Regions from separate parts of the Hydrogenophaga sp. FG152 genome, predicted to be linked through region 2. Evidence: riboswitches for the same ligand, from Rfam matches in the RefSeq annotation. Region 2 holds a riboswitch; the other holds the start of a gene.
The links. A riboswitch is a leader RNA that binds a small molecule or an ion and turns the genes downstream of it on or off. The one in region 2 is predicted to bind S-adenosylhomocysteine.
Positions count from the first base shown of each region.

Region 1: another riboswitch for S-adenosylhomocysteine. It lies ahead of ahcY (adenosylhomocysteinase); the one in region 2 lies ahead of metH (methionine synthase).

Region 1 covers NZ_JBMDKH010000008.1:172,790-187,393, forward strand. Annotated here, with positions in the region: gene ACODTB_RS12000 (ABC transporter substrate-binding protein) at 1-490, opposite strand, end outside; gene uvrA (excinuclease ABC subunit UvrA) at 621-6,503, shown strand; gene ACODTB_RS12010 (hypothetical protein) at 6,503-6,829, shown strand; gene ACODTB_RS12015 (hypothetical protein) at 6,834-7,214, opposite strand; gene ACODTB_RS12020 (MFS transporter) at 7,262-8,515, opposite strand; gene ACODTB_RS12025 (HAD-IIB family hydrolase) at 8,512-9,312, opposite strand; S-adenosyl-L-homocysteine riboswitch at 9,415-9,503, shown strand; gene ahcY (adenosylhomocysteinase) at 9,571-11,001, shown strand; gene ACODTB_RS12035 (TlyA family RNA methyltransferase) at 11,120-11,872, shown strand; gene metF (methylenetetrahydrofolate reductase [NAD(P)H]) at 11,888-12,718, shown strand; gene ACODTB_RS12045 (septal ring lytic transglycosylase RlpA family protein) at 12,715-13,149, shown strand; gene ACODTB_RS12050 (OmpW/AlkL family protein) at 13,299-13,907, shown strand; gene ACODTB_RS12055 (2Fe-2S iron-sulfur cluster-binding protein) at 13,917-14,604, opposite strand, start outside.
Region 2 covers NZ_JBMDKH010000007.1:193,743-208,346, forward strand. Annotated here, with positions in the region: gene ACODTB_RS10915 (class III extradiol dioxygenase subunit beta) at 1-345, shown strand, start outside; gene ACODTB_RS10920 (Bug family tripartite tricarboxylate transporter substrate binding protein) at 396-1,406, shown strand; gene ACODTB_RS10925 (4Fe-4S dicluster domain-containing protein) at 1,412-4,627, shown strand; gene ACODTB_RS10930 (porin) at 4,693-5,766, shown strand; gene ACODTB_RS10935 (LysR family transcriptional regulator) at 5,782-6,693, opposite strand; gene ACODTB_RS10940 (NAD-dependent succinate-semialdehyde dehydrogenase) at 6,852-8,291, shown strand; gene ACODTB_RS10945 (hypothetical protein) at 8,473-8,913, shown strand; gene ACODTB_RS10950 (DoxX family protein) at 8,903-9,301, opposite strand; gene ACODTB_RS10955 (hypothetical protein) at 9,420-9,644, opposite strand; gene metH (methionine synthase) at 9,657-12,353, opposite strand; S-adenosyl-L-homocysteine riboswitch at 12,432-12,527, opposite strand; gene ACODTB_RS10965 (PIN domain-containing protein) at 12,734-13,243, opposite strand; gene ACODTB_RS10970 (helix-turn-helix domain-containing protein) at 13,224-14,303, opposite strand; gene ACODTB_RS10975 (sigma-54 interaction domain-containing protein) at 14,414-14,604, shown strand, end outside.

The DNA.
Region 1 (14,604 bases), on a different contig from region 2:
TGCTCGCCAGGTGTTCGATGGCCTTGGCGGCCTCGCGCTGGTAGGTGGCGCGCACGTTGAACACCCAGGGGTTGACCGGCTGGTGCAGCGCCATGGCGCCGGTGCTCGGCCCGACCAGCGGCACCTTGAGCTCGGCCAGCATGGGCAGCAGGGCCTGCGAATGCGGCGTGCCGCGGTTCAGGAACAGGGCCAGCACCCGCTGTTTCGTGATCAGTTCGCGCGCCACCTCCACCGTGACCTTGGGGTCGAACTTGTCGTCCACCGTGATCAGTTCGATCTTCTGGCCGTTGACACCGCCGCGCGCGTTGATGGTGTCGAAGTACAGCTGGGCACCCTCATGGTTCTCCTTCACCCCGGCCGCCACCGAGCCTGTGAAGCCCGAGGGCATGCCCACGCGCAACTGGGCCCAGGCGGGGGCCGCAAAAACCAGCAGCCCGGCCAGCCCCCAGGCGGTCCAGACCGGGCTTGAAAACAAGCGAATCCGTTTCATATAGGCGTCTCCTTGGGTGAGCCGAGTCTATGCAGCCCGCGGGCGCGGGAAATTGTGGATATGACTTACCGCACCGATGCTTTGTCACACCCCTCCGTAGAATCTTTGCGTCCCCCTCTGGAGCCCATGCATGTCCGATGCCTTTCTGCCCGCCGATCCACCCGTGGGCGCGATTTCAACCGTGTCCGAGGCCGAAGGGCGCGACCACCCGACGGAAGGCGGCTCCGGGCTGATCCGCATCCGGGGCGCGCGCCAGCACAACCTCAAGAACCTCGACCTCGACATCCGCACCGGTGAGCTCACCGTGGTCACCGGACCCAGCGGCTCGGGCAAGTCCAGCCTGGTGTTCGACACCCTGTTCGCCGAAGGCCAGCGCCGCTACGTCGAGACCTTCAGCGCCTATGCGCGCCAGTTCCTGGACCGCATGGACAAGCCGGCCGTCGACCGGGTGGACGGCGTGCCACCGGCGATCGCGATCGACCAGACCAACCCGGTGCGCTCCTCGCGCTCCACCGTGGGCACCATGACGGAGCTCAACGACCACCTCAAGCTGCTGTTCGCTCGCGGTGCCGACCTGTTCGACCGCGAGACCGCGCTGCCGGTGCGGCACGATTCGCCCGAATCGATCTTTGCCGAGCTCAAGGCGCGCGCGGCCGGTTTCACCGCCGGGCCTGATCCGCGCCTGGTGCTGACCTTCCCGGTGGAGTTGCCGGCCAGCACCACGCCCGAGGAAGTCGAACAATGGCTCTCGGCCAGCGGTTACACCCGCGTGCAGGCCGAGCGGGTGGTGCAGCGGGCCGCGCCGCAGGAGGGCGCGCCCGAAAAGGTCGGCAAGAAGGCCAAGCCGGTCATCGAGTCGGTGAAGGTGCTCGATGTGGTGGCCGACCGCTTCCGCATGAGCTCGGTCGAACCGGCGCGCGCCATGGAGGCGATCGAAGCCGGCCTCAAGCGCGGCGGCGGCAAGCTCATGGTGTATGTGCTGGCCGAAGAGGGCGAGCCCGAGATCTGGCGCTTTTCAACGGGCCTGCACTGCCCGGAAAGCGACATCCGCTACAGCGAACCCACGCCCTCGATGTTCTCGTTCAACTCGGCGGTGGGCGCCTGCGAGGCCTGCCGGGGCTTCGGCCGCGTGATCGGGGTGGACTACGGCCTGGTCATCCCCAACGACAAGCTCACGCTGCGCGCTGGCGCGGTCAAGGTGTTCCAGACACCGGCGTGGAAGGAATGCCAGGACGACATGATGCGGCACGCCGAGGCCGCCGGCATCCCGCGCGACACGCCCTGGGCCAAGCTCACGCCCGAGCAGCAGCACTGGGTGAAGGCCGGTTCGCCCCTGTGGAACGGCAAGTGGAACCAGCAGTGGTACGGCGTGGACCGCTTCTTCGAGTACCTGGAGAGCAAGGCCTACAAGATGCACATCCGCGTGCTCTTGTCCAAGTACCGCAGCTACACCGAGTGCCCGAGCTGCCACGGCGCGCGCCTCAAGACCGACAGCCTGCTCTGGCGCATCGGCAGCAAGGCCCAGGCCGACGCGGTGCTGCCCGCGCAGAAGCGCTACCTGCCGCAGGGCGTGAAGTGGAGCCGAGCGCAGCTCGAAGCCATGCCCGGCCTGTGCCTGCACGACCTGATGCTGATGCCGCTGGACAAGCTGCGCGGTTTCTTCGCCTCGCTCGATGCCACGCTGACCCCGGCCGGCAGCGACACCACCGCCGCCGGTCAGGCGCAGGCATTGCGCCTGCTGTTCGAGGAAATCAACACCCGCATCCGCTACCTGTGCGAGGTCGGCATCGGCTACCTCACGCTGGACCGCCAGAGCCGCACGCTCAGCGGCGGCGAGGTGCAGCGCATCAACCTCACGACCGCGCTGGGCACCTCGCTGGTGAACACCCTGTTCGTGCTCGACGAGCCCAGCATCGGCCTGCACCCGCGCGACATGGCGCGCATCAACGACGCCATGCTGCGCCTGCGCGACGCCGGCAACACGCTGGTGGTGGTGGAGCACGACCCGGCGGTGATGCTCGCGGCCGACCGCCTGATCGACATGGGCCCGGGGCCGGGCGAGCGCGGCGGGCAGATCGTGTTCGACGGCACACCCGAAGCGATCCGCTCGGCCGACACGCTCACCGGTGCCTACCTCGGCTCGCGCAAGACCATCGGCATGGGCTTCAAGCGCATGGTCACCGACAGCACGCCGCGCCTCATCCTCGAGGGCGCGCGCGAACACAACCTCAAGGACGTGTCGGTCGAATTCCCGCTGCAGCGCCTGGTGGTGGTCACCGGCGTGTCAGGCTCGGGCAAGTCCAGCCTGATCCAGGACGTGCTCGCGCCGGCACTCCTGCGCCACTTCGGCAAGTCCACCGAGAGCCCGGGCGCGCACGACCGCCTGCTCGGGGCCGACCACCTGAGCGAGGTCGTGTTCGTCGACCAGTCGCCCATCGGCAAGACGGCGCGCTCCAACCCGGTGAGCTACGTGGGCGCGTGGGACGCGATCCGCTCGCTGTTCGCCGAGGCGCCGCTGTCGCGCCAGCGCAGCTACACGCCGGCCAAGTTCAGCTTCAACAGCGGCGACGGGCGCTGCCCCACCTGCGGCGGCTCGGGTTTCGAGCACGTGGAGATGCAGTTCCTGAGCGACGTGTACCTGCGCTGCCCGGACTGCGACGGCAAACGCTACCGGCCCGAAATCCTGGAAGTGAAGATCCAGCGCGGTGGCCGTTCGCTCAACGTGGCCGACGTGCTGGACCTCACCGTGAGCGAGGCCGCCGCGCTGTTCGCGGGCGACCGCGAGGTCATCCGCGTGCTGCAGCCCATCGTGGACGTGGGCCTGGAGTACGTGAAGCTGGGCCAGCCCGTGCCCACGCTCTCGGGCGGCGAGGCACAGCGCCTCAAGCTCGCGGGCTTCCTGGCCGAGGCCTCGAAGAACAGCAGCGCCAGCCGCCAGGCGGTGGCGCGCAAGGGCACGCTGTTCCTGTTCGACGAGCCCACCACCGGCCTGCACTTCGACGACATCGCCAAGCTCATGCGCAGCCTGCGCAAGCTGCTCGATGCGGGCCACTCGCTGGTGGTGATCGAGCACAACCTGGACGTGATCCGCGCGGCCGACTGGCTGATCGACCTCGGCCCCGAAGGCGGTGACGCTGGCGGACTGATCGTGGCCGAGGGCCCGCCCGAGACGGTGCGCGAGCACGCCGGCAGCCACACCGCGAAAGCGCTGCGCGACTACGCGCTGGCCATGGGCGAGGTGCACGAAGTGCGCGAAAGCCGGGCCCGGGGGCTGCAGCCGGCGCGCGCGCGCGCCGAGGGCGCGCACGCTCATGCGATCCGCATCGTCAACGCCAAGGAACACAACCTCAAGCAGCTCAGCGTGGACATCCCGCGCGGCAAGTTCAACGTCATCTCCGGCGTGAGCGGCTCGGGCAAGTCCACGCTGGCCTTCGACATCCTGTTCAACGAAGGCCAGCGGCGCTACCTGGAAAGCCTGAACGCCTACGCGCGCAGCATCGTGCAACCCGCGGGCCGGCCCGAGGTGGACGCGGTCTACGGCATCCCGCCCACGGTGGCGATCGAGCAGCGCCTCTCGCGCGGCGGCCGCAAGTCCACCGTGGGCACCACCACCGAGGTCTGGCACTTCCTGCGCCTGCTCTACGTGAAGCTGGGCACGCAGCACTGCATGCACGACGGCGCGGCCGTGATGCCGCAGAGCGCCGACAGCATCGCTGCCGCCATCCTGGCGCGCTACAAGGGGCAGCACATCGGCCTGCTCGCGCCGCTGGTGGTCAACCGCAAGGGCGTCTACACCGAGCTGGCGGACTGGGCGCGCCCGCGTGGCCACACCCACCTGCGGGTGGACGGCGAATTCCTGCCCACCACCGGCTTCCCGCGCATCGACCGCTTCAAGGAGCACACCATCGAACTGCCGGTGGCCGACTTCGTGGTGAATGCGGACGACGAGGCCGCGCTGCGCCGCGAGCTGAACAAGGCGCTGGAGATCGGCAAGGGCGTGGTGCACGTGCTCACCCCGCTCGACGGTCTGGCCCAGGCGCTGGCCGACGGCGCGTCCACGCGCGACCTCGGCACGCTGGAGGTGTTCTCCACCACGCGCGCCTGCCCGGTCTGCGCCACCAGCTACCCCGAGCTCGACCCGCGCCTGTTCTCGTACAACAGCAAACACGGCTGGTGCCCGGACTGCGTGGGCACCGGCGTGAAGCTGTCGAAAGACCAGCGCAAGGCGCTGGACGACTCGGTGCGCGACGACAAGGAAAAGGGCCGTGAGCAGAGCTTCGCCGAACCCGAGGTGGACGACCTGGTGGACGAGGCCTGCCCGGCCTGCGCGGGCACGCGCCTGAACCCGCAGGCGCGTGCGGTGCGTTTTGCCGGCGTGGGCATCACCGATGTCGCATGCCTTTCCGTGCGGGAGGTCAGGACCTGGGTGCAAGGCCTGATGAAGGACCTGGCGCTCAGCGCGCGCGAGGCCGACATCGCGCGCGACCTGCTGCCCGAGATCGAAAGCCGCCTGGCCTTCCTGGAAGAGGTGGGCCTGAACTACCTCACGCTGGACCGGGGCGCGCCCACCCTCAGCGGCGGCGAGGCACAGCGCATCCGCCTGGCGGCGCAGCTGGGCAGCAACCTGCAGGGCGTGTGCTACGTGCTCGACGAGCCCACCATCGGCCTGCACGCGCGCGACAACGCCATCCTGCTCAACGCGCTGCACAAGCTCGGCGACCAGGGCAACACCCTGGTGGTGGTGGAGCACGACGAAGACACCATCCGCCGCGCCGACCACATCATCGACATCGGCCCGAGCGCGGGCAAGCGCGGCGGCCGCGTGGTGGCCCAGGGCTCGGTGGACGACCTGTCGGCCAACGCCGACTCGGTGACCGGGCGCTACCTGCTGCACGCCATGAAACACCCGCTGCAGGCGCGTCGCGCCGCGCCCCCGGCCGACGAGGGCGCGCACTGGCTGCGGGTGAGCCGCGCCAACCTGCACAACCTGAACGAGCTCGACGCCGCCGTGCCGCTGCAGCGCCTGGTGGTCATCACCGGCGTGTCGGGCTCGGGCAAGTCCACGCTCGCACGCGACGTGCTGCTGACCAACGTGGCCGCCGCCGTGAGCCAGCGCAGCACCAAGGCCGGGCGCGATGCCATGGACAAGGGCAAGCACCCCGCGTGGAGCGGCTGCGCCGGCCTGAGCGGTTTCGAGACCGTGGACCGCGTGCTCGAAGTCGACCAGACCCCGATTGGCAAGACGCCGCGCAGCTGCCCGGCGACCTACATCGGCTTCTGGGACACGGTGCGCAAGCTGTTCGCCGACACGCTGGAAGCCAAGGCGCGCGGCTACGGCCCGGGCCGCTTCAGCTTCAACACCGGCGAAGGCCGCTGCCCGGCCTGCGAAGGCCAGGGCATGCGCACCATCGAGATGAGCTTCCTGCCCGATGTGAAGGTGCCCTGCGAGGTCTGCCACGGCGCGCGCTTCAACCCCGAGACCCTGGCCGTGACCTGGAAGGGCAAGAGCATCGGCGACGTGCTGCAGATGGAGGTGGACGAGGCGGTGGGTTTCTTCGCCAGCATGCCCAACATCAGCCATCCGCTGCAACTGCTCAAGGACGTGGGCCTGGGCTACCTCACGCTGGGCCAGCCCAGCCCGACGCTCAGCGGCGGCGAGGCGCAGCGCATCAAGCTCGTGACCGAGCTCAGCAAGGTGCGCGACGACGTCACGCGCCGGGGCCAGAAGGCGCCGCACACGCTCTACGTGCTCGACGAACCGACCGTGGGCCTGCACATGGCCGATGTGGAGAAGCTGATCCGCGTGCTGCACCGCCTGGTGGACGGCGGCCACAGCGTGGTGGTGATCGAGCACGACCTGGACGTGATGGCCGAGGCGGACTGGATCATCGACCTCGGGCCCGAAGGCGGCAACGGCGGCGGGCGCATCGTGGCGGCCGCGCCGCCCGACGAGGTGGTGCGCCTGGGCACCCACACCGGGCGCGTGCTGGGGCCGGTGCTGGCGCGGACCTGATGCCCGACAGCCAGGTCATCCACATCCACGCCGAGGCGCCGGCCAAACCGGCGCTCGGCGCGCCGTGCAACGGCTGCGGGGTGTGTTGCCTGGCCGAGCCCTGCCCGCTGGGGCGGGTGATCTCGCGCAAGCGCTTCGGCGCCTGCGACGCGCTGCGCTGGGACGGGGCCTTGGCGGTCTACCGCTGTGGTGCGGTCAGTGACGCGCGCGGTGTGCTGGGCCCGCGCTGGCGCTGGGCGGCGCCGCTGTTTCAGCGGCTGGCGCGGCGCTGGATCGCCGCTGGCGTGGGGTGTGATGCCGCGCTGCAGGCCGAGCGCGGCGACTGAGCGGTCAGCGCGCGAACAGCACCACGATACCCACGGCCAGCAGGGCCACAGCCCCCATCAGCAGGCGCGTGCGCTTGCGCAGCAGGTCCACGGCGCCCACCAGGCGCGCGTTCTGTTCGGCCAGCTCGGTCAGGGTCTGCGCCATCTGGGTCTGCACGGCGGCCTGCTGGTCGATCAGCTGGCGCGCCTCGATCAGGCGGTTCTTGAGCTCGCCCAGGGTGGGCGGGGCTTCGCCCAGGTCCAGCGGGGCCGGCGCGGTCGTGCCGGCCGGTGGTGTCTTCGAGCGGTCCAGCAGCTTGCGCGCGGCGTTGAGCACCGTGGGCGCGTGTTCGATCACGTCCCCCCAGGGGATGACTTTCAGGGCAACCAGCCAGGGAATGGCCATGGGGAGATCCTTTCGCTTGTCGGGTTGGCGTTGAGGTTGGGAGCCGCTCAGCCGCGCGGGGTTCCTTCAGATGGGGCCGAAACGGTCCGTCTCAACAGCCACCAGCCCACACCAGCGACCGACAGCAGCAAGGCCGGGAAGCCGAGCGTGGGCGCCCACTGCAGCGCGGCGGCGCCCAGCGCGGGCGCGAGCACCCCGCCCAGGGTGTAGGACAGCACCAGCACGGCGGTGCTGTTGACCAGCGTGATGCCTTCCTCGCGCGAGCCGATGTCGATCATCGCCAGCGTGTACAGACAACCGCCCGCGCCGCCCCAGAGGAAGGCCACGGGCGCGGCCAGCCAGGGCGTGCCGGCCACGAAGGGGATGACGAGCGTGGCCAGCAGGGTGATCAGGGCGCAGGCCCGCATGATCGCCAGGCGCGCGCGGTGGCCGTCGCCCCAGCGCTGTGCTGGGTGGTGGGCCATGCGGTCGGCCAGCACGCCGGCGGGCAGCATCATGAGCGCGCTGCCCAGGCCGCTGGCCGAGACCAGCAGCGCCGCCACGGTGGCGCCCAGGCCCAGCGCCAAGCCGTAGAGCGGCAGGATGGACGTGAGGCCGCTTTCGAAGAAACCGCCGACGAAGCCCACGGTCATGATCAGCGGGTGCGCCAGCAGCGCGTGCCACACGCCCGACAGGCCCACCTTCGCACTGTGGGTGTCGGCGGCGTCGGGCAGGCGGGGGATCAGCAGGCTCCAGACCAGGCCGATGGCCATGAAACCGAGTGCGATCCACAGGGCCGCGTCGCTGTCGGCGCCGACCCAGGCCAGCATGAGCGGGCCGACCACGAAGGTGATGCCCACCATGGTCTCGAAGATGCCCACATAGCGCCCGCGCTGCCCGGGCGGCGAGAACTCGGCCACCACGGCCTCGGCCAGCACCCAGCGCAGGCCCGAGGCCATGCCGGCGGCGATCTTGAACACGAACCAGAGCCACAGCAGCGGCGTGAAGGCGAAGCCGGCGGTGGCGATCACCGGGATCAGCGCGGCCAGCCACAGCGTGGGCCGCCGGCCCAGGCGCTGCGTGATGGCCGAAGCGAACGGTGTCATGAAGAACACGCCGAGCCAGCCGCTGGCGGCGAACACGCCGGCCAGCGCGGTCGATTCGCCGCCGCCCTTCAGGCGCAACAGCAGCAGCGGTGTGAGCATGAAATAGCCCACCAGCTCGAAGAAGGTGGAGCCGAAGATCGCGACCAGACCGAGCCGCGCCTCGGCGGGCGGGTGGCCGGGCAGGGTGCCGGTGGGTGGCAGCGGGTGCTCGCTCATGCGCCCGCGGCCCGCGCGCCCAGCACCGCGTCGGCCACCTCGGTGAAGCCCGCGCCGCGCTCGCCCGCCGCCACGTAGCGCGGGTGCTGCGTGAGCGCGCCCCAGAAGCGCGCGACGTTGGCCACGCCCACGCTGTGCGGGAAATGGCCGAACATGCGCGCGTCGTTGGTCGAGTCGCCGACGTAGACCCAGCGGTCGATTTCGTCGTCGAGCGCGCGGCCCAGGCGCGAGCGCACGATCCAGCGCGCACCGGCCAGCTTGTCGTGCTCGCCGATCCAGCCGTTGATGTGGATGGAGCTCACCGTGGCGTTGAGGCCCTCGCTTTTCATGAGTTGCACCACCGTGGCGATGTCGGCTTCGCTCAGGTGGGCGAACTCGCTGTGGTCGATCGCGATGTCGGTCTCGCGCCCCGGGCTGTCGGTGGCCAGGCGGGCCTGCGGCAGCTCGGCCAGCACACGCTGCGCGGTGGCCTGCAGCTTCGCGAAATGGGCGGCGCGCGTGGCCGCGTCCTGCAGGTAATCGCGCCTGAGCTCGCCCGAGGCGCCGCGCCACAGCGCCACGGCGCCGTTCTCGGCCACGATGGCGTCCACCGGCCAGGCCAGCGCGAAGGCCTCGCTCCAGCCGGCGGGCCGGCCCGTGATGGCAAACACCGGCAGGCCGGCGGCGCGCAGGCGGTGCAGCGCGTCCAGGGCATCGGGGGTGATCGCGCCCTCGGTCGTGAGGGTGTCGTCGATGTCCGTCAGCACGCCGTGGATGCGGGCGCGGTCCGTGGCGGGCCAGAGGGTGAGGGGATTCATGCGCATGGAAGGCGGGCAGTGTCGCACAGGGCCCCGCGCGCCGCAGGTGCCACCGGCGACGCGCGGCAGGGGGCAGATCGAGGCCGGTGCGGTAGAATCGCGCGATCCGAGGAGCGTTGCAGCGCCCCCACTGAACACTTCAGCAGCGGGGCGTGAGGCTCGGACCATCCATGCAACGACGCTCATCCACATCCCGTGCGATGAGTTCTTTTTGACTCAATGCCAGATGTGGTTTGTCCATCCTTTCCGGAGCGAACCATGAATGCACGTCTGAACAACCCGACCGCCGACAGCGCGATCGCCGACCTTTCCCTGGCCGAGTGGGGCCGCAAGGAAATCCGCATCGCGGAAACCGAAATGCCCGGCCTGATGGCCATCCGTGAGGAATTCGCCGCCGCCAAGCCGCTCAAGGGCGCGCGCATCACGGGCAGCATCCACATGACGATCCAGACCGCGGTGCTGGTCGAAACCCTGCAGGCCCTGGGCGCCAGCGTGCGCTGGGCTTCGTGCAACATCTTCTCCACGCAGGACCATGCCGCCGCCGCGCTGGTCGCGCAGGGCACGCCGGTGTTCGCGCACAAGGGCGAAACCCTGGCCGAGTACTGGGACTTCACCCACCGCATCTTTGAATTCGGCGCCGCCGGCACCGAAGGCGAAGGCCCGAACATGATCCTGGACGACGGCGGCGACGCCACGCTGCTGATGATCCTGGGCCAGAAGGCCGAGAAGGACCCGTCGGTCATCAGCAAGCCGACCAGCGAGGAAGAAACCTGCCTGTTCGCCGCCATCAAGGCCAAGCTCGCGCAGGACTCGACCTGGTACACCCGCAAGGCCAGCCAGATCATCGGCGTGACCGAAGAGACCACCACCGGCGTGCACCGCCTGAAGGAAATGGCTGCCCGGGGTACGTTGCCGTTCCGCGCCATCAACGTCAACGACTCGGTCACCAAGAGCAAGTTCGACAACCTGTACGGCTGCCGCGAATCGCTGGTCGACGGCATCAAGCGCGCCACCGACGTGATGATTGCCGGCAAGGTCGCTGTGGTCGCCGGGTATGGCGATGTGGGCAAGGGCTCGGCCCAGGCACTGCGCGCCCTGTCGGCGCAGGTGTGGGTGACCGAGATCGACCCCATCAACGCCCTGCAGGCCGCGATGGAAGGCTACAAGGTCGTGACCATGGAGTACGCCGCCGACAAGGCCGACATCTTCGTGACCACCACCGGCAACAAGTCCATCATCACGCACGACCACATGGCCGCGATGAAGGACCAGGCCATCGTCTGCAACATCGGCCACTTCGACAACGAGATCGACATCGCCTCGATCGAGAAGTACGAGTGGGAAGAGATCAAGCCGCAGGTCGACCACGTCAAGTTCCCCGACGGCAAGAAGATCATCCTGCTGGCCAAGGGCCGCCTGGTGAACCTGGGCTGCGGCACCGGCCACCCCAGCTTCGTGATGTCGAGCTCGTTCGCGAACCAGACCATTGCCCAGATCGAGCTGTTCACCCAGCCGAAGAAGTACGAAGTGGGCCAGGTCTACGTGCTGCCCAAGCACCTGGACGAGAAGGTCGCGCGCCTGCACCTGAAGAAGGTCGGCGCCATGCTGACCGAGCTGACCGACGAGCAGGCCGCCTACATCGGCGTGAGCAAGGCCGGCCCGTACAAGCCGGACACCTACCGCTACTGAACGCACCCCCGCCGCACTTCGCGCGACCCCCTCAAGGGGGCGATGCCTGCGGCCCGGCAAAGCCGGTTCCGCGGCATCTCTGGATGGCGGGTTGGCGTTTGTGCCGTGATCCTCTTTGATGAGAGCCGATCAACTCATTGTCGAGCGTGGCCTGGCCGCCACCCGTTCGCAGGCCCAGCGGCTCATCGCTGCGGGCGTGCAATGGCGCGCGTCGGGCGGCGACTGGAAAGCGGTCACCAAGAACGGCGAGGAACTGCGCGAGACGGCCGAGCTGCGCCTGCTGGACACGGCGGAGACGCGCTATGTGTCGCGCGGCGGCCTCAAGCTGGAAGGCGCGCTGCGCCACACCGGCCTGGACGTGAGCGGCCTGCGCTGCCTCGATGTGGGGCAGAGCAGTGGCGGTTTCACCGACTGCCTGTTGCAGCGAGGCGCCGCGCGGGTCGTGGGGGTGGACGTGGGCCAGGGCCAGCTGCACCCGCAGCTTCAGGGCGACCCGCGCGTGGTCTGCATCGAGAAGTGCAACGCGCGCGATCTGTCGGCCCAGGGGCTGGCGGAGGCGGGCGGCGCGCCGCCCTTCGATCTGATCGTGGGTGACCTGTCGTTCATCTCGCAGACCCTGGTGTGGCCGGCCCTGGTGCCGCTGCTGGCGCCGGGCGGGCAGATGCTGATGCTGGTCAAGCCGCAGTTCGAGCTGCAGCCCGGGCACATCGGCAAGGGCGGTCTGGTGAAGGACGCGGCGAGTTACGCCATCGTGCGCGATCGCATCGCGCAGGTCTGCGAAGAGCAGGGCCTGCGGATGCGCGACTACGTCGAGAGCGCGATCACCGGGGGTGACGGCAACCGCGAGTTTTTTGTGTATGCGAGCAAGTGATGCAAGGAGGGGACCGTGAGTCTTCCCATCAGCCTGGAATTTTTCCCGACCAAGACGCCCGAAGGCGCGGTCAAGCTGCGCGCGGTGCGCCAGCAGCTGTACGCGCTCAAGCCCGAGTTCTGCTCGGTGACCTTTGGCGCCGGTGGCTCCACGCAGGACGGCACGCTGCAGGCCGTGACCGAGATCATGGGCGAGGGTTGCCCGGCCGCACCGCACCTGAGCTGCATCGGGCAGTCGAGCGCGAGCATCCGCGAACGCCTGGCCGCCTATGCGGCCGCCGGCATCCGCCGCATCGTGGCCCTGCGCGGCGACCTGCCCAGCGGCTACGGCGTGGGTGGCGAATTCCGCTACGCCAGCGACCTGGTGGCCTTCGTGCGCGCCGAGACCGGTGACCGGTTCCACATCGAGGTGGCGGCCTATCCGGAAACGCATCCGCAGGCCCGCTCGCCCGAGGCTGACCTTGAGGCCTTCGCGGCCAAGGTGAAGGCCGGTGCCGACTCGGGCATCACGCAGTACTTCTTCAATGCCGATGCCTATTTCCGCTACCGCGACGAGCTGCGGCGCGTGGGCGTGGACGTCCCGGTGGTGCCGGGCATCATGCCCATCACCAGCTCCACGCAGCTGATGCGCTTCTCCGACGCCTGCGGCGCCGAGATCCCGCGCTGGATCCGCATGCGCCTGCAGGCCTTCGGCGACGACACCGCGTCCATCAAGTCCTTCGGCCTGGACGTGGTGACCGACCTGTGCGAGCGCCTGCGCGGAGGCGGCGTGCCGGGGCTGCACTTCTACACCATGAACCAGAGCGGGGCCACGACGGACATCGTCCAGCGCCTCGGTCTTGCATGAGCCTCAAGCCCGCGGTCACGCTGGCGCTGGCCACCTTGTTGTGGCTCGGCGGCTGCGCGACGCGAGCGCCGGACATGCCCGACCTGGGCAGCGTGCCCGATGCCTCGGCCGACGACGCCGACACCCCGGACGCCAGCGAGAGCGTCATCGCGCGGGGCCTGGCGTCCTGGTACGGCGAGCCTTTCCACGGCCGGCGCACCGCCAGCGGCGAGGTCTACGACATGAACGAACTCACCGCGGCCCACAAGACCCTGCCGTTCGGCACCCGCGTGCGCGTGCGCCACGCCCGCACGGGCAAGGAGGTAACGGTGCGCATCAACGACCGAGGCCCGCACGTGCCGGGTCGCATCATCGACCTCAGCCGCGCGGCCGCGTCGGCGCTGGGCATCGTGCAGGGCGGCGTGGGCCGGGTCGTGCTGTTGCGCGACTGAAGCGCGTGGCTTGACCTGCGTCAAGCAAGCCGCACCAACGGGGCCAGGTCGCCGGCCGGTTTGACGTGGCGCAACGCCGCGCCATGCACGGTCTTCTGTAATGGACGCGGGGATTCTCCCGAGTCAACAACGCAACACAGAAGACCATCATGAATACGCAGCATTTCGCCCTGGCCGCCCTCGCTTCCACCTGCCTGCTCGCCTCGGGCGCCGCCCTGGCGCAGAACGACTTCCAGGCCGGCAGCGTGCTCGTGCGCGCCCGCGCCGTGCACCTGGACAGCGCCAACAAGGACGGCACCGGCCTGGGCCTGGCCATGAACAACAAGGGCTTGCCCGAAGTCGACGTGAGCTACTTCTTCAGCAAGAACCTGGCGGCCGAGCTCATCCTCACCGTGCCGCAGAAGCACACCATCACCTCGAACGGCACCGCCATCGGCACGCTGCGCCACCTGCCGCCCACGCTGACCGTGCAGTACCACTTCGATGCGCCCGGCTTCAAGCCCTATGTGGGCGCGGGCTTCAACTACACGCGCTTCAGCTCGGTGCACCTGCTGGGCGGTGCGGCCGACGTCAAGCGCAACAGCTTCGGCCCGGCGTTGCAGGTGGGGGTGGACATCCCGCTGAGCCAGCAGCTCTACCTGAACGTGGACGTGAAAAAGGTCTTCATCAAGACCGACGTGAGCGCCGGCGGTGTGAAGATCGGCCAGTTCAAGGCCGACCCGGTGCTGGTCGGTGTGGGCCTGGGCTGGCGCTTCTGAGCGCGAGCCTCAGCGCTCGTCGTAGCTCACCACCACGCGGTCGGTGGTGGGCCGCGCCTGGCAGCTCAGCACGAAGCCCTTGTCGGTTTCCCAGGGTTCGAGCGTGAAGTTCTTGTCCATCTGCACCGCGCCTTCCATCACCTTGGCGCGGCAGGTGCAGCACACGCCGCCCCGGCACGACCAGGGCAGGTCCAGCCCGGCGTTCAGGGCCACGTCGAGCACGTGCTCGTCGCGGTTCATGCGCAGCTCGTGCGGCTTGCCATCGAGCACCACGGTGAGCTCGACCTCGCCTTCGGCGCGCACGGCCGGTTGGCCGAGCACGGCGGCCCGGCGCTGGGCCGCCGGCAAGGCCTCAAGCGTGGGCGAGGTGAAGCGCTCGGTGTGCACGCGGTCGGGGCGCACGCCGGCGTCGAGCAAGGCCTTTTCGGTCGCCTCGATCATGGCCTCGGGGCCGCAGATGAAGACCTCGTCCATGCTGCCCACGGGCAGCAGCGTGTCGATCAGCGCGCGCACCTTGTCGGCGTCGATGCGGCCTTCGAGCAGCGGCACCTCCTGCGCCTGGCGCGAGAGGATGTGGATCAGCGTGAGGCGGTCCGCGTAGCGGTCCTTCAGGTCCTGCAGCGCCTCGTTGAACATCACGCTGCCCATGCGGCGGTTGCCGTAGACGAGCGTGAATTTCGAGGTGGGCGATTCTTCC
Region 2 (14,604 bases):
ATCGAGGCCTACCCCGCCGACGTGCGGGTGGCCGTGATCGGCACCGGCGGCCTCTCGCACCAGTTGCAGGGCGAGCGGGCCGGCCTGATCAACGCCGAATTCGACAACGCCTGGCTCGACGATTTTGTCGCCGCGCCCGAGCAGGTCGCTCAGAAGGACCACCTCGAACTCCTGCGCGAAGCCGGCTCGGAAGGGCTGGAGTGCGTGATGTGGCTCGTCATGCGCGGGGCCCTTCAAGCCGAGGTCGACGTGGTGCACCGCTTCTATCACGTCCCCGCGTCGAACACGGCCTACGGACTGCTCGTGCTCGAGGACGTGGACCCCCCGCTTCACACCACCGCCTGACGATCCGGCAACGCATCGGATCGCGCCCCCTCACCCCACCAGGAGACCACATGACAACGACATCCCCACGGCCACACCGCTCTCGACTCTCGACCTGGATCGGCCGCCTGGCGGTCTGCGCCGCGCTGCTCCCGGGCGCCCATTCCGCCAGCGCCAACACGCCCGCCGACTGGCCGGGCAAACCGATCCGCCTGATCGTCGGCTTTCCGCCCGGCAGTTCCCCGGATGTGATCGCGCGGGCCCTGGTGCCGGGGCTGACGGAGGCGCTGCGCCAACCCGTGGTGGTGGAGAACAAGTCGGGCGTGACCGGCATGATCGCCGCCGAGGCCGTCGCGCGCGCGCCCAACGACGGCTACACCTTCCTGGTGACCTCCGGCAGCGCGATGTCGATCTCCGTGCACACCCTGCCGCGCCTGCCGATCCAGCCGGACAAGGACCTGATGCCGGTGGCCGCGGCGGCCCGGATCGAACTGTTCCTGGTGTCGGATGCGCGCCTGGGCTTCAACGATTTCCAGGGCTTTCTGGCCTACGCCAAGGCCCACCCCGGCAAGCTGTCCTATGCGACCCCGGGCAATGGCAGCGCGCCGCACGTGGCGGCCGAGATGCTCAAGGAGCAGGCCGGCATCCGGGCCGAGCACGTGCCCTACCGGGGCTCGTCGCCCGCGCTGCAGGACCTGCTGGGCGGTGTCGTGCAGTTCGCCTTCGACCCCGGCATCGCGCTCGAACACATCCGCGCGGGCCGGCTTCACCTGCTGGCGGTCGGCACCACCAAACGCTCACCGCTGTTCCCGGCCACGCCCACCATCCAGGAGCAGGGCCTGGCGGGCTTCGACGCGGGCACCACGCACGGCGTCTACGCCCCCGCCGGCACCTCCGCGGCGATCGTGGCCCGGATGAACGCCGAGATCAACAAGCTGCTGGCCTCGGCCGCGGTGGCGCAACAGATCCGCGCCCTGGGCGCGGAAGCCACGCCCATGAGCCCCGCGGACTTCGGGGCGCAGATCCGGCGCGACAGCGAGCGCTACGGCGCCATCGTCAAAGCCCGCGGCATCAAAGAGTAAACGCCATGCGCCTCTTCTCCCACGACGAACGGCCCGTGCACCTGGGCGCCTACCCCAGCGAACGGCTCAGCCGCCGGGCCGCCGCGCCCGACCTGGACCGCATTCGCGAGACCGGCGTGCTGCGCCCGCCCCGCGAACCCGGGCCCCGTTCCACGCTCGCGTCCTCCATCAGCCGCTTCATGTGCGCGCTCGACCAGGTGCGCGAAGGCGACCGCAACCCGGCCGAGGCGGAGATCCCGTCGAGCCCCCGCGAGCGGGCCGAACACCTCAAGTCCGCCGCCTACTTTCTGGACACCTCGATCGCGGGCGTGTGCCGTCTGGGCGCGGGCGATCTGCTGGCGCAACCGGTGGAACACCCGGACTTCCGCACCGCGACCTACGAGCAATCGGAAACCAAGCTGCGGCTGCGTTTCAACCCCAACGCCGTGCTGCGCCAGATGAAGCGTTCGATGGCCTTGTGCGAGTCGGGCATCGAGCGGCACACGCACGCGCTGGTCCTGATGGTGGAGCACCCTCGCGACCCTTCGAAGGAAGAACCTGGTTCGGACTGGATCGTCGGCATGCAGGCCTGGCGCGCCGCGCTGCGCGCGGCCGAGACGGCGGCGGTCCTGGCCAACTACCTGCGCATCCTCGGCTACGAGGCGCGCAGCCACACCGCCACCACCACCAACGTGAACCTCCTGCGCCTGGCGGTGTCCAGCGGGCTGGCGCGGCTGGAAGGCGACACCGTCGTCAACCCCTTCATCGGCGACCGTTTCGGCCTGGCCGTGGTCACCACGAACCTGGCGCTCGAGCCCGACCAGGCCCTGGCGCCACCGTCGCTTGCCGAACGCTTCCACGCCCAGGGCCCGAGCTGGTGGATCGGCTCGGCGAGCCCGAAGAACGCCTCCAACGCGATCGACTTCCAGGGCCGCCACTACCGCGACAGCCGCTACCCGGTCGAGACGCTCAAGCGGGTCGACGAGACCACCACCTACATCGACGAAGCCCGCATTCCGCGCGTGCCCAAGAGCAGCGAGTTCTTCCTGCGGGCCGCGTTCGGCGACCTGGGCAAGACCACGCAGGACATGTCCAAGGACGGTTATTCGGTCGCCAAGGCGCCCCTGGCCGCGGCGCTGCGCCTGGCGCTGAACGTGTACTCGGTGCTGCAGCGGGGCGAGCCCGCGGCCGAGCAGGCCCCCTACAACGATCCGGCGCACAACGCGGACCTGGTGAAGGCGACGCTGCATTTCCTCGGCGCCGACCTGGCCGGCCTTTCCCGCGCGCCGGCGTGGGTCTGGTACTCGCACCGGCAGGACGGCACCGAAATGCCGGTGGCCCACCCCTTCGCGGCCACCGTGATGATCGACCAGGGCTACGAAACCATGGAAGGCGCCTCGGGCGACGACTGGATCTCCAGCGCCCAATCGATGCGCACCTACATGCGCGCGGGCCTGGTGTGCGGGGTCCTCGGTGACCACCTGCGCAACCTCGGCTTCAGCGCCACGGCCCATTCGGCGGCCGACAGCGACGTCATCCAGACCCCGCTGGTGCTGCTGGCCGGCCTGGGCGAGGTCAGCCGGATCGGCGAGACGATCCTCAACCCGTTCCTGGGTCCGCGCAGCAAGACCGGCGTCATGACCACGGACTTTCCGGTCCAGCCCGACAAACCCATCGACTTCGGCCTGCAGAACTTCTGCGACTCCTGCAACAAGTGCGCGCGCGAGTGCCCATCGGGCGCGATCTCGGCGGGTCCGAAGGTGATGTTCAACGGCTACGAGATCTGGAAAGCCGATGTCGAGAAATGCACGCGCTACCGGATGACCAACCTGGGCGGCGCCATGTGCGGCCGCTGCATGAAGGCCTGCCCCTGGAACCTGCCCGGGCTGGTGCAGGAGAAGCCCTTCCGGTGGGCGGCCATCCACATGCCGGTCGCGGCCCAATGGCTCGCGCGGCTGGACGACGCCCTCGGACGGGGCGGCATCAACGCCAGGAAAAAGTGGTGGTGGGACATCACGAACGATGGCACCGGGCGGATCGTGCAGGCCCAGGAGGTCAACACGCGCGGCCTGAACAAGCACATCCGGTTGAAACACGAAGACCAGACACTGGCGGCCTACCCCGCGCCGCTGGCCCCCCTGCCCCTGCCGATGCCCAGTCCCCTGGACCGCGAGGCCGGCATCGAGGCGTACCGGCAGCTGCTCAGCCCTCAGCAGCACCAGCAGCGCGTCAAGGACGGCGACACCGACAACCTCGTTCCACCCCTGCGCCCGCTGGTCGAGGCGCCGCCCGTGATCGTCGCGCGCATCGGCCGCCGCTGGCAGAGCTCGGCCGACGGCAAGATCGACCTGTTCGAGATCGTGTCGAAAGACGGCCAGCCCCTGCCCGCCTGGGCGGCCGGCGCCCACGTCGACGTCACGGTCACGCCGGAGTACATCCGGCAGTTCAGCCTGGCGGGCAACCCCGCCGAGCGCGGGCACTACCTGCTGGGCATCCTGCGCGAGGACCAGGGCCGGGGGGGCTCTCTCAAGATCCACCAGATGCTGCGGCAGGACACGCCGGTGGTGATCTCGCGGCCCCGCAACCACTTCCCCATCGTGCCGTCGGCCCGGCGGCACGTGCTCATGGCCGGCGGCATCGGCGTCACCCCGCTGATCGCGATGGCGCACGAGCTGCACGCGATGGGCGCCGACTTCGACCTCTACTACAAGTCCAGGACACGGGCCCAGGCCGCGTTCATTCCGGAACTTGAGGCCATGCCCTGGGCCCACAAGGTGCACTTCCACTTCAGCGATGAACGCCGGCTCGACATCGCGGACGTCCTGCGCGATCCGGTGCCGGACAGCCACCTGTACACCTGCGGCCCCTCGGCCTTCATGGACGCGGTGTTCGACACCGCCAGCGCGTTCGGCTGGCCCGAGGAGAGCCTGCACCGGGAGTACTTCTCGGTCCCCGAGGCCCCCGCGCGCGAGCGCCACCCCTTCGTGCTGCGCCTGGCGCGCTCCGCCAGGACCATTCCCGTGACCGCCGAGCAATCGGCGGTTCAGGCGCTCGCCGCCTGCGGGCTGCAGGTGGACGTCAAGTGCAGCGACGGCCTGTGCGGTGTGTGCGCCGTTCCCTATGTCGAAGGCGAGGTGGACCACCGCGACTTCGTGCTGAGCAAGGAACAACGGAAAACCAGGATGGTGCTGTGCTGCTCCCGCGCCGCCGAGGCGGATGCGGAGGTCGTGCTGGATCTGTAACCGGCGGCGCCGCGAGGCGCTGCCATCCGCGCTCGCCCCGAGCGCTTCCCACAGAAGGAGACAACATGAAGAATGGTGTGATCGGCGCGTGCCTGCTCGTGCCGCCCCTCGCGTTCGCCCAGGCCCCGGGCGGCACGTCATCGGTCCAGCTGTATGGGCGCCTGGACGCGTCCGTCAATGCCGTGCGCATGTCCGGCACGGCCGTGGCGGCCCCCCGCAGCCACACGCTGCTGTCCAGCGACACCTCGCGCTGGGGCCTGCGCGGCACGGAGGACCTGGGGGGCGGGCACCAGGCCTTCTTCAAGCTGGAGCAGGGCTTCAACGCCGACACCGGCACCTTGTCCAGCCCCACGCAGGCCTTCAACCGCGAAACCGTGGTGGGCCTGCGCCATGCCACGCTGGGCAGCCTCGCCCTGGGCAGCCAGTTCACGCCCAGCATCGCGATGTCGCTGCGCATCGACCCGTTCCAGCGCTCGAGCATGGGTGCCATGCAGACGCTGTTCCAGCGCGGGGGTGCGGCGGGCAACCTGGGCTATCCGGTTCAATACAACAACGCGATCCAGTACACCTCGCCCACCGTCGGCGGCTTCGTGGGCCGCGTGATGGTGGCGACCAACGAGGACGCCTCACCTTTTGGCCATCCCGCCAGCTATGCCCTGGAGTACGCCCAGGGCGCGCTGTACGTCGGCGCCGTCTACGACCGCCTGAACACCACCGGCGCTTCGGCGGGCCAGCCCGGACGGGCCTCGGTCTCCACCGACACGGTCAGCCTGGGCGCGAGCTACGACTTCCGGGTGGCAAAGCTGTACGGCTACCTCACCAAGTCCGATGTCGATCGATCGTTCGGCATGCGCGGCGGCTCCGTCGGCGTCAAGGTGCCGGTGGGGCCGGGCGAAATCAACGCCACCTACCAGGTGCGCAACGTCGACGACGCCGCCGGCTCGGACGCGCGCCTGTGGGCGGTGCAGTACCTGCAACCCCTGTCCCGGCGCACCTCGGTGTACGTGAGCGTCGCCCACCAGCGCAACGACGGCGCGGCCGCGTTCGGTCTGTGGCCCAGCCGCGCCGACGCGGGCGGCAGCCCGGCTGCGGGCGCCGACGTCCGAGGGGTCCAGATCGGCATGCGCCACGTCTTCTGACCCGGGCGGGAAGGCTCAGGGCCTGACGCCCAGGGCCAGCGCGCGCGCGCACGAGCGGCACATGGCGACGAAGGCCTGGGCCGCTGGCGAGAGCGGGGGCTCGCGGCGGTAGACCACGCTGTTGACATAGCGCGGCACCGCCTCCTGCAGCTGGAGGGTCGCGAGCCCGTCGCCCATGAGACCGCGGTCGATCATCACGGCCGGGATGACGGCCATCCAGTCCGTGCCGCGCACCAGGGCCGCCAGCTGGGTCAGGGACTCGCACGTGGCCGCGATGAGGGGCGCCGGCAACCCGTGCTCGATGTGGTACTGCGTCACCGTGCCACCCGGGCCGCCCGGCGAGCCCAGCAGCACCCATTCGGTCTCGAGCAGCTCGCGGATGGAGTCGGCGCCCGCCAGGGGGTGGTCTTCCCGGGCGATCACGGCCAGATCGCTGCGGAACAGCTCCACGCTCGTCAGGTTCGGTGACACGCCTTCGCCAGGCACCGCCGTGATCGCGAGCTCCACCTTGCCCTGTTGCAACGCGGACTCCAGGTGCTCGTACACCCCGCTGGTCAGGTTCAGCCGCACGTCGGGAAAACGCTTGTGGAAATCCGGCACCACGTGGTGCAGCAGGGTCGCGGTCGGCGTGGGGCCCAGGCCAATGCTGAGGTGACCGCCACTCTTGCCCCGCAGGCGATCGGCATCGCTGAGGATCTGGCGCGACTCGCGATCGACGATCTGCGCGCGCTCGTAGATCTGCCGGCCCTCCGCCGTCAAGGTGATCCCATGGGTCGATCGCACGATCAGCCTCAGCTTCAGCTCGTTCTCAAGCGCCTGGATGCTGGTGGTCAAGCCCGCCTGGGACACGTCGAGCTCTCGCGCGGCTCTGCGAAAACTGCCAAACTCGACAATGGCCAGAAAGGTTCGCAGCTGCTGAAGTGTCATGTCGTGATCACCGCAGGAAGCGGCCCTGGAATTATCGCGGACAAGCGCACGCGATGAGGCTCGAGATTTCCCGCATGCCACCGTGCCCGCGCGACCATTCGACTGCTGTTAAGGTTCCGCCTTTCCCCTCCCCGTCTTCACCGCTTCAGGAGACTTCCTTGACGTACCCCAACACCCAACTCTTCATCCAAGGCCAATGGCGCGATGCCCAAGCGGGCGAGACGCTGGCCGTGTTCAACCCGGCGACCGGCAAGGAAATCGGGCGCGTGGCGCACGCGCGCCAGGCCGATCTGGACCTGGCCCTGGCCGCCGCACAGAAGGGCTTCGAGACCTGGCGCGACACGCCGGCCATCGAGCGTGCCAAGGTGATGCGCGCGGCCGCCGGCCTGATGCGCGAGCGCGCAGGCGCCATCGCCCGCCTGCTCACGCAGGAGCAGGGCAAGCCGCTGGCCGAAGCCAAGGGCGAGGCCATGGCCGCCGCCGACATCCTCGAATGGTTCGCCGACGAAGGCCTGCGCGTCTACGGCCGCATCGTGCCCTCGCGCGGCAACCTGGCCCTGCGCCAGATGGTGCTCAAGGACCCGGTGGGCCCGGTGGCCGCCTTCACGCCCTGGAACTTCCCCATCAACCAGGTCGTGCGCAAGCTCGCGGCGGCGCTGGCCACGGGCTGCTCCATGATCGTCAAGGCGCCCGAAGAAACCCCGGCCGCGCCGGCCGAGCTGGTGCGCGCCTTCGCCGACGCCGGCCTGCCGGCGGGTGTGCTCGGCCTGGTCTACGGCACGCCGTCCGAGATCTCCAGCTACCTGATCGCGCACCCGGTCATCCGCAAGATCACCTTCACCGGCTCCACGCCGGTGGGCAAGCAGCTCGCGGCCATGGCCGGCCAGCACATGAAGCGCGTGACCATGGAGCTGGGCGGGCACGCGCCGGTGATCGTGGCGGAAGACGCCGACGTGGCCCTGGCCGTGAAGACCGCGGGCGGTGCCAAGTTCCGCAACGCAGGCCAGGTCTGCATCTCGCCCACGCGTTTCCTGGTGCACGAGAGCATCGCCAGGGAGTTCTCGGCCGCGCTGGTCAAGCACGCGGCCGGCCTCGCCGTGGGCGACGGCTCGGCCGAGGGCACGCAGATGGGCCCGCTGGCCAACCCGCGCCGCGTCACGGCCATGGCCGAGTTCACCAAGGACGCCGTGGACCGCGGCGCCACGCTGGCCACCGGTGGCGAACGCATCGGCGACGAGGGCAACTTCTGGCGGCCCACCATCCTCACCGACGTGCCGCTCGAAGCCCGTGTGTTCAACGACGAGCCCTTCGGCCCCATGGCCGCCGTGCGCAGCTTCAACACGCTGGACGAAGCCATCGCCGAAGCCAACCGCCTGCCCTACGGCCTGGCCGGCTACGCCTTCACGCGCTCGCTGAAAAATGCCGACCTGCTCGCGCGCCGGGTGGAGGTGGGCATGCTGTGGGTCAACATGCCCGCGATGCCCTCGGCGGAAATGCCCTTCGGCGGCATCAAGGATTCGGGCTACGGCTCCGAAGGTGGCCCGGAGGCCATGGAGGCCTACCTGAACTCGCGCGCCGTGGCGATCATGAACGTCTGATCGCTCGATGCAACGGCCTGGGAACCAGGGTTCCCGGGCCTGCGGGCCGAAACGGGGATGGCGAAACGCAGGCCGATGAACGAGACATCGCCCAAGTTTCTGGCCGCGACGCGTTGGAGTCAGCCGCCTTGAAGCCACATTGAAACGTGCATACTGTCGTGCCAACGTTGCGGAGATGCGTATGGACTTCTTTTCAGGTGTGCTGACCATGCGCCGAAAGCGCAAGGCCGAAGCGAGCATTCAAGCGCTGTTTGAACTGTGCCAACGCCTGGGCATCGATCTGGGTCCTCCGGCGACCCTCGCCCGGCATGCGGTCAAGTTCTCGTGCGACCGCATGCCGGGATTGTTGAATGGGCGCCTCAAGGGCCTGGTTCTCACGACCGCCGTGCTGGTCATTGCGTTCATGCGCAGCGACCAGCCCAGAGCCATGCGGGTGCTCTGTGCCGCGGCCTTGTCCAGAGCCCTGCTGGCGGCGAGCAAGGACGGCACGCTGCACACGCACGCGGATGCAGAGGGCGCGCTGCTGCAGATTGCCCAAGAGCTTATTCGGCAGTTCAACACCCAGCAGAAGACCCAGCTCCAGGCCGTCTCAGGTCGGAGCGCCCCTCAGATCACTTGTTAGGTCCGATGCGGTGCGTGAACGCCACGACCAGCGCGGTCACGAAGAAGAAGGCCTGCAGCTCCAGGCGCCAGCCGCCGGTGTTGGTGAGATCGAACCAGTGGCCCATGTGCGCCAGGCCCACGGCGAAGGCCATGTTGATCGCGATGACCAGGGCCGCCGGCACCACCCACACGCCCGCGAGCAGGAACAGCGGCGCCACGAACTCGCCCAGGTACACGCCATAGGCCAGGAAGCCGGGCAGGCCCTTGGCGACCAGCATGCCTTCGATGCCGCCCACGCCGCCGGTGATCTTGGCCCAGCCGTGCAGCACCATCAGGAGCGCGAGCGTCCAGCGCAACAGGATGACGCCGAGCCGGGGGTGGTTGAAGAGGTTGTTGAGCAGGTTCATGGTGAAAAGGTTTTAAGAAGCCAACATCAAAAAGGGGATGTACGGTAGGCAGAGCCGCCGCCGCATGAGGAGGTTCCCGGCACGCGCCGCCATGGCGCCCGGTGACAGGGTCGGTGACCTACTGGCGCTTCCAGTGTCTGTACCCGCGCCATCCCCACACCGCCAGGCACCCGGCGCCCAGGACCAGCGCCAGCCAGCCCAGGCCCGCCGAGCCCGCGACGATGTCCCGCAGCGCCGGCGACTGGAGGCGGTGGGGCGCGATCAGCACGATCAGGCCAATGGCGGCGAGCAACACGCCTTTCCAAAGCAGGTCGTCGTTGGGGCGTGGGTTCTTCGACGTCATCGTTCTGCGTCCTCACAGGTTCGGCGCGAGCCAGCGCTGCAGCTCGTTGCGCGCCACGGCGCTGCGCTCGGCCAGGTCGTCCACCTGGTCGTCGCCGATCTTGCCGACGTTGAAGTAGGTGCTCTGCGGGTGGGCGAGGTAGAAGCCGCTCACGCTGGCCGCCGGGGTCATGGCCAGGCTCTCGGTCAGGCCCATGCCGATGTCCTCGCACTGCAGCACGTCGAACATCGCGCGCTTGACGGAGTGGTCCGGGCAGGCGGGGTAACCCGGTGCCGGCCGGATGCCCTGGTACTTTTCCTTGATCAGCTCTTCGTTGCTCAGCGCCTCGTCGGCCGCGTAGCCCCAGAGGTCGGTGCGCACGCGGTGGTGCATGCACTCGGCCAGCGCCTCGGCCATGCGGTCGGCCAGGGCCTTGAGCATGATGGCGGAGTAGTCGTCGAGGTCGTCGAGGAACTGCTTTTCCTTCTTCTCCACACCCAGGCCGGCGGTCACGGCGAACATGCCCACGTAGTCGTTGGCTTCGCCCCGGGGCGCGACGAAGTCGGCCAGGCAGCGGCTGGGGCGCATCACACCGTCGATCTCGTGCTTCTCGGCCTGTTGGCGCAGGCCGTGCCAGGTCAGGGCCACGCTGGTGCGGCTCTCGTCGGTGTAGAGCTCGATGTCGTCGTCGTGCACGCTGTTGGCCGGGTACAGGCCCACCACCGCGCTGGCGCTGAGCCAGCGGCCTTCAATGAGGCGCTGCAGCATGCGCTTGCCGTCGCTGAACACGCGCCGCGCCTCTTCGCCCACCACCTCGTCCTTCAGGATCTCGGGGAAGGGGCCGGCGAGGTCCCAGGTCTGGAAGAACGGGGCCCAGTCGATGTACTTGGCGATCTCGTGCAGGTCGAAGTTCTTGAACACGCGCTTGCCGATGAACTTGGGCTTCTGCGGCGTGTAGGCCTTCCAGTCGATCGGCGTCTTGTTCAGGCGCGCGCGCGCCAGCGGCCACAGCGGCACCTGCTTCTTGTTGGCGTGCTGGTGGCGCACGCGCTCGTAGTCGGCATTGACCTCGGCGATGTAGGCCGCAGCCTGGTCGGACAGCAGGCCCTGCGCCACGCTCACGCTGCGCGAGGCGTCGGGCACGTAGACCACCGGGCCGTCGTAGTGCGGCGCGATCTTCACCGCGGTGTGCACGCGGCTGGTGGTGGCGCCACCGATCAGCAGCGGGATGCCCTTGCCGCGGAAGTGCTCGTCCTTCTGCATTTCGCCGGCCACGTACTGCATCTCTTCCAGGCTGGGCGTGATCAGGCCCGAGAGGCCCACGATGTCGGCGCCCTCGGCCTTGGCCATGGCCAGGATCTCGTGGCAGGGCACCATCACGCCCATGTTCACGACCTCGTAGTTGTTGCACTGGAGCACGACGGTGACGATGTTCTTGCCGATGTCGTGCACGTCGCCCTTGACGGTGGCGATCACGATCTTGCCCTTGGGCTTCACGTCGCCGCCGGCCGCCTGCAGGGCCTGCTTCTCGGCTTCGATGTAGGGCAGCAGGTGCGCCACGGCCTGCTTCATCACGCGCGCGCTCTTGACCACCTGCGGGAGGAACATCTTGCCCTGGCCGAACAGGTCGCCGACCACGTTCATGCCGTCCATCAGCGGGCCTTCGATCACATTGAGCGGGCGGCCACCGCCGGCCTCGATCTCGCGCCACATCTCCTCGGTGTCTTCGGTGATGAAGTCGTTGATGCCGCGCACCAGCGCGTGGCTCAGCCGCTCGCGGATCGGCAGCGCGCGCCATTCGTTCTTCTTGCTGTCGTCCTTGGCCGAGCCCTTGGCGCTCTCGGCCACTTCCACCAGGCGTTCACCCGCGTCGGGCCGGCGGTTGAGCACCACGTCTTCCACGCGCTCGCGCAGCTCGGGCTCCAGCTCGTCGTACACGCCCACCATGCCGGCGTTGACGATGCCCATGTCCATGCCCGCCTGGATCGCGTGGTACAGGAACACCGTGTGGATGGCCTCGCGCACCGGATCGTTGCCGCGGAAGCTGAACGACACGTTGGACACGCCGCCGCTGACCTTGGCGCCCGGCAGGTGCTGCTTGATCCAGCGCGTGGCGTTGATGAAGTCCACCGCGTAGTTGTTGTGTTCCTCGATGCCGGTGGCGATGGCGAAGATGTTGGGGTCGAAGATGATGTCTTCGGGCGGGAAGCCCACTTCGTCCACCAGCACGCGGTAGGCGCGCTCGCAGATCTCGACCTTGCGCTCGTAGGTGTCGGCCTGGCCCTTTTCGTCGAAGGCCATCACCACGGCGGCCGCGCCGTAGCGCTTGACCAGGCGCGCCTGGCGCTTGAACTCGTCCAGGCCTTCCTTCATCGAGATGGAGTTGACGACGCCCTTGCCCTGCACGCAGCGCAGGCCGGCCTCGATCACCTCCCACTTGGAGGAGTCCACCATCACCGGCACGCGCGCGATGTCGGGCTCGCCGGCGATCAGGTTGAGGAAACGCACCATGGCGGCCTTGCTGTCGAGCATGGCCTCGTCCATGTTGACGTCGATGATCTGGGCGCCGTTCTCGACCTGCTGGCGCGCCACGGCCAGGGCGTCCTCGAAGCGCCCTTCCAGGATCATGCGGGCGAAGGCCTTGGAGCCGGTGACGTTCGTGCGCTCGCCGACGTTGACAAACAGGCTGCCCGGCTCGATGCGCAGCGGCTCCAGGCCGGAGAGCAGCATGGGCGGCACGGGGGTGGACGACGACGGGGAAGCGGATACGGAGGACATGAGGCTCACCAAGGCAGTTTGCGAAAAACAGACCGGTGAGCGCCGTTTGGGCCTGTTCGCGCCCACTCAAGCCTGACGCACGGTGGGGGCTGAAAGCCCGCCGGCGCTGCAACGCTCCTTGAGAAGCGGGGATTTTAGCGGGTGATGACGCCAAAGCGCGTTATCCATATGTATGGAAATCGCGATTTCTTATGCACGTTCAACACCACGTGCATGCAAAAAGCGCTTTTTGCTCAGAGCAAAAGTTCAAAGGCTGGCACGGGCTCTTCTCGGCGCCGTAGGGTCGCCCCTTTCGCCGCGGCCCCGACGGGCTCGACACGCAGACTTCGCATTCAACGCAGCGCGTTCAACCTGCTTTCCGCTTCGGCCCAAGGCAGCCGACGCTTACCCGACTTCATCCCATCCAGCGCTCTCAATGCCTCATCGACCGACAGCAACTGGTTTTCAACCATGGCACACAGTAGTCCGATCGTGCCCATAACGCTGACCTGCTCCAGGTCCGCGACCGCGCGCAAATTGGCATCCCCCGTCAGCAAGGTGCAAACCTCCTGCTTCGCGAGCGCTAACGCGAGGTAGTCGTTATGACTTGGCTTTGGGCCATTTTTTGCCCGAAGCAAATGATTGTGCTGCCGTGGCAATTGCTCGGCATACGCCACAAAATCACCGCTGACCTCCATGACCAGCAAACCCAAGTCTTCAAGACCCGGGCTACCCGGCTCAATTTCTTCGTAATACAGCAGATCCGGAATGCCGAACTGCATTGGAAGTTGAAAGAGCGTTCCCATCAACGCTCCCGCTTCCATGTCGATCAGGATGTTGGCATCACTGATGAGCAGCCGCATCCGACGACTCCAACTGGCGCTCCTTGTGGAAGCGCATCATCGGGATACCCAGCAGCTCAGCTGCCTTGCCCTCAGAAATGTACTGCTCGGCCAACGCACGGTACACGAGCTGATCAAATAGCCGTGGGTGCTCTTGCGGCAGCGGATCGCCCGGCTCGTTCTTGCGCCAACCCTTCGCCGAAAACCGCTTGAACATCGAAAGATGAGCGGTCTCGGTAATCACGCTGCATTGTTTGGCTCGTTGCAACCATCCAGCCATCGACAAGCCGAACTCGTGTTTGAGTCCATACAGTTCTTGCCATTCCAACGCATGGCGCTGCTGTCCAAGAACATGGCGAACCGCGACACATGGGACCAGAAATGCACCAGCAAACCGATCGCAAGCCTTCTCTTCATCGATGCCTTCCGCCAGTCGACCCTCCAGCAGCAGGTGTCCGAGTTCATGCGCTAGCGTGAACCGCTGCCGATCACCGGGCCAGCGCTTGGAGACGGCCACGACAGGAAATTCACGTCCGTCCTCGGTTCGCGCCGTGGCGGTCAAGCCAGAAAACCCCGGGTTCTCTTCATCAACCACGATGACCAGTAAACCAAGCACCTCGAGGGTGTCCGTAAGGTCGGCAATCGGGTTCATGCCCAGCTGCCAAGCGTTGCGAACCAAGTCCGAGAATGCATCAATCTCGCTCAACGAAACCACACGTTCAGGCAGGCCCGCAGGAGGTGAAAACGCAGGAAACGGCAATTCAGGAAAGGCTCCGAGCAACTCCACACGTTTTTCTACAAGCTCGGCAACCTTGATCTTCAACGCATCCTGCGCCGTCTTGCCAAAAGCCGAAAGCTTGCGGAACTCAGGATGCAGCAGTTCTACCGTGTGCGTGCGAAAGAAATATTCGGTGCGAACCCCACAAGCTTTGGCCAGATTGAGGAGCTGAGACGACGACGGGGTCAAAAAACCCTTTTCATACTTTTGGATAGCGGTGTGCGACACACCCACTTTTTCACCCAAAGCAACAAGGGTGAGGCCTGCCGCCAACCGCGCTTGACGAATGCGATCTGCAATCATGGTGCGTCCTTGGTTGTGGTTTAAAATATCTGAAGATTTTCAGATATTTTAAACCACAACCTGTGGTGGCATACCGAATCCCCGGCGCGATGTTTGCTTGCCCGTCGCCCATGCCCACCAGCCCCAGCGACCTCGACAGCCCCGCGACCGACTGGCACGCCCAGGAGCTGCTGCTCATGCGCGAGGTGATGAAGCTGGTGGGCCGCAGCCTGGCGCCGGCCTTCGTGCTGCGTGAGATGCTGCACCTGATGAGCGAATTGCTGGGCCTGAACCGGGGCCGCATGGTGCTGGCCGGCGAGGC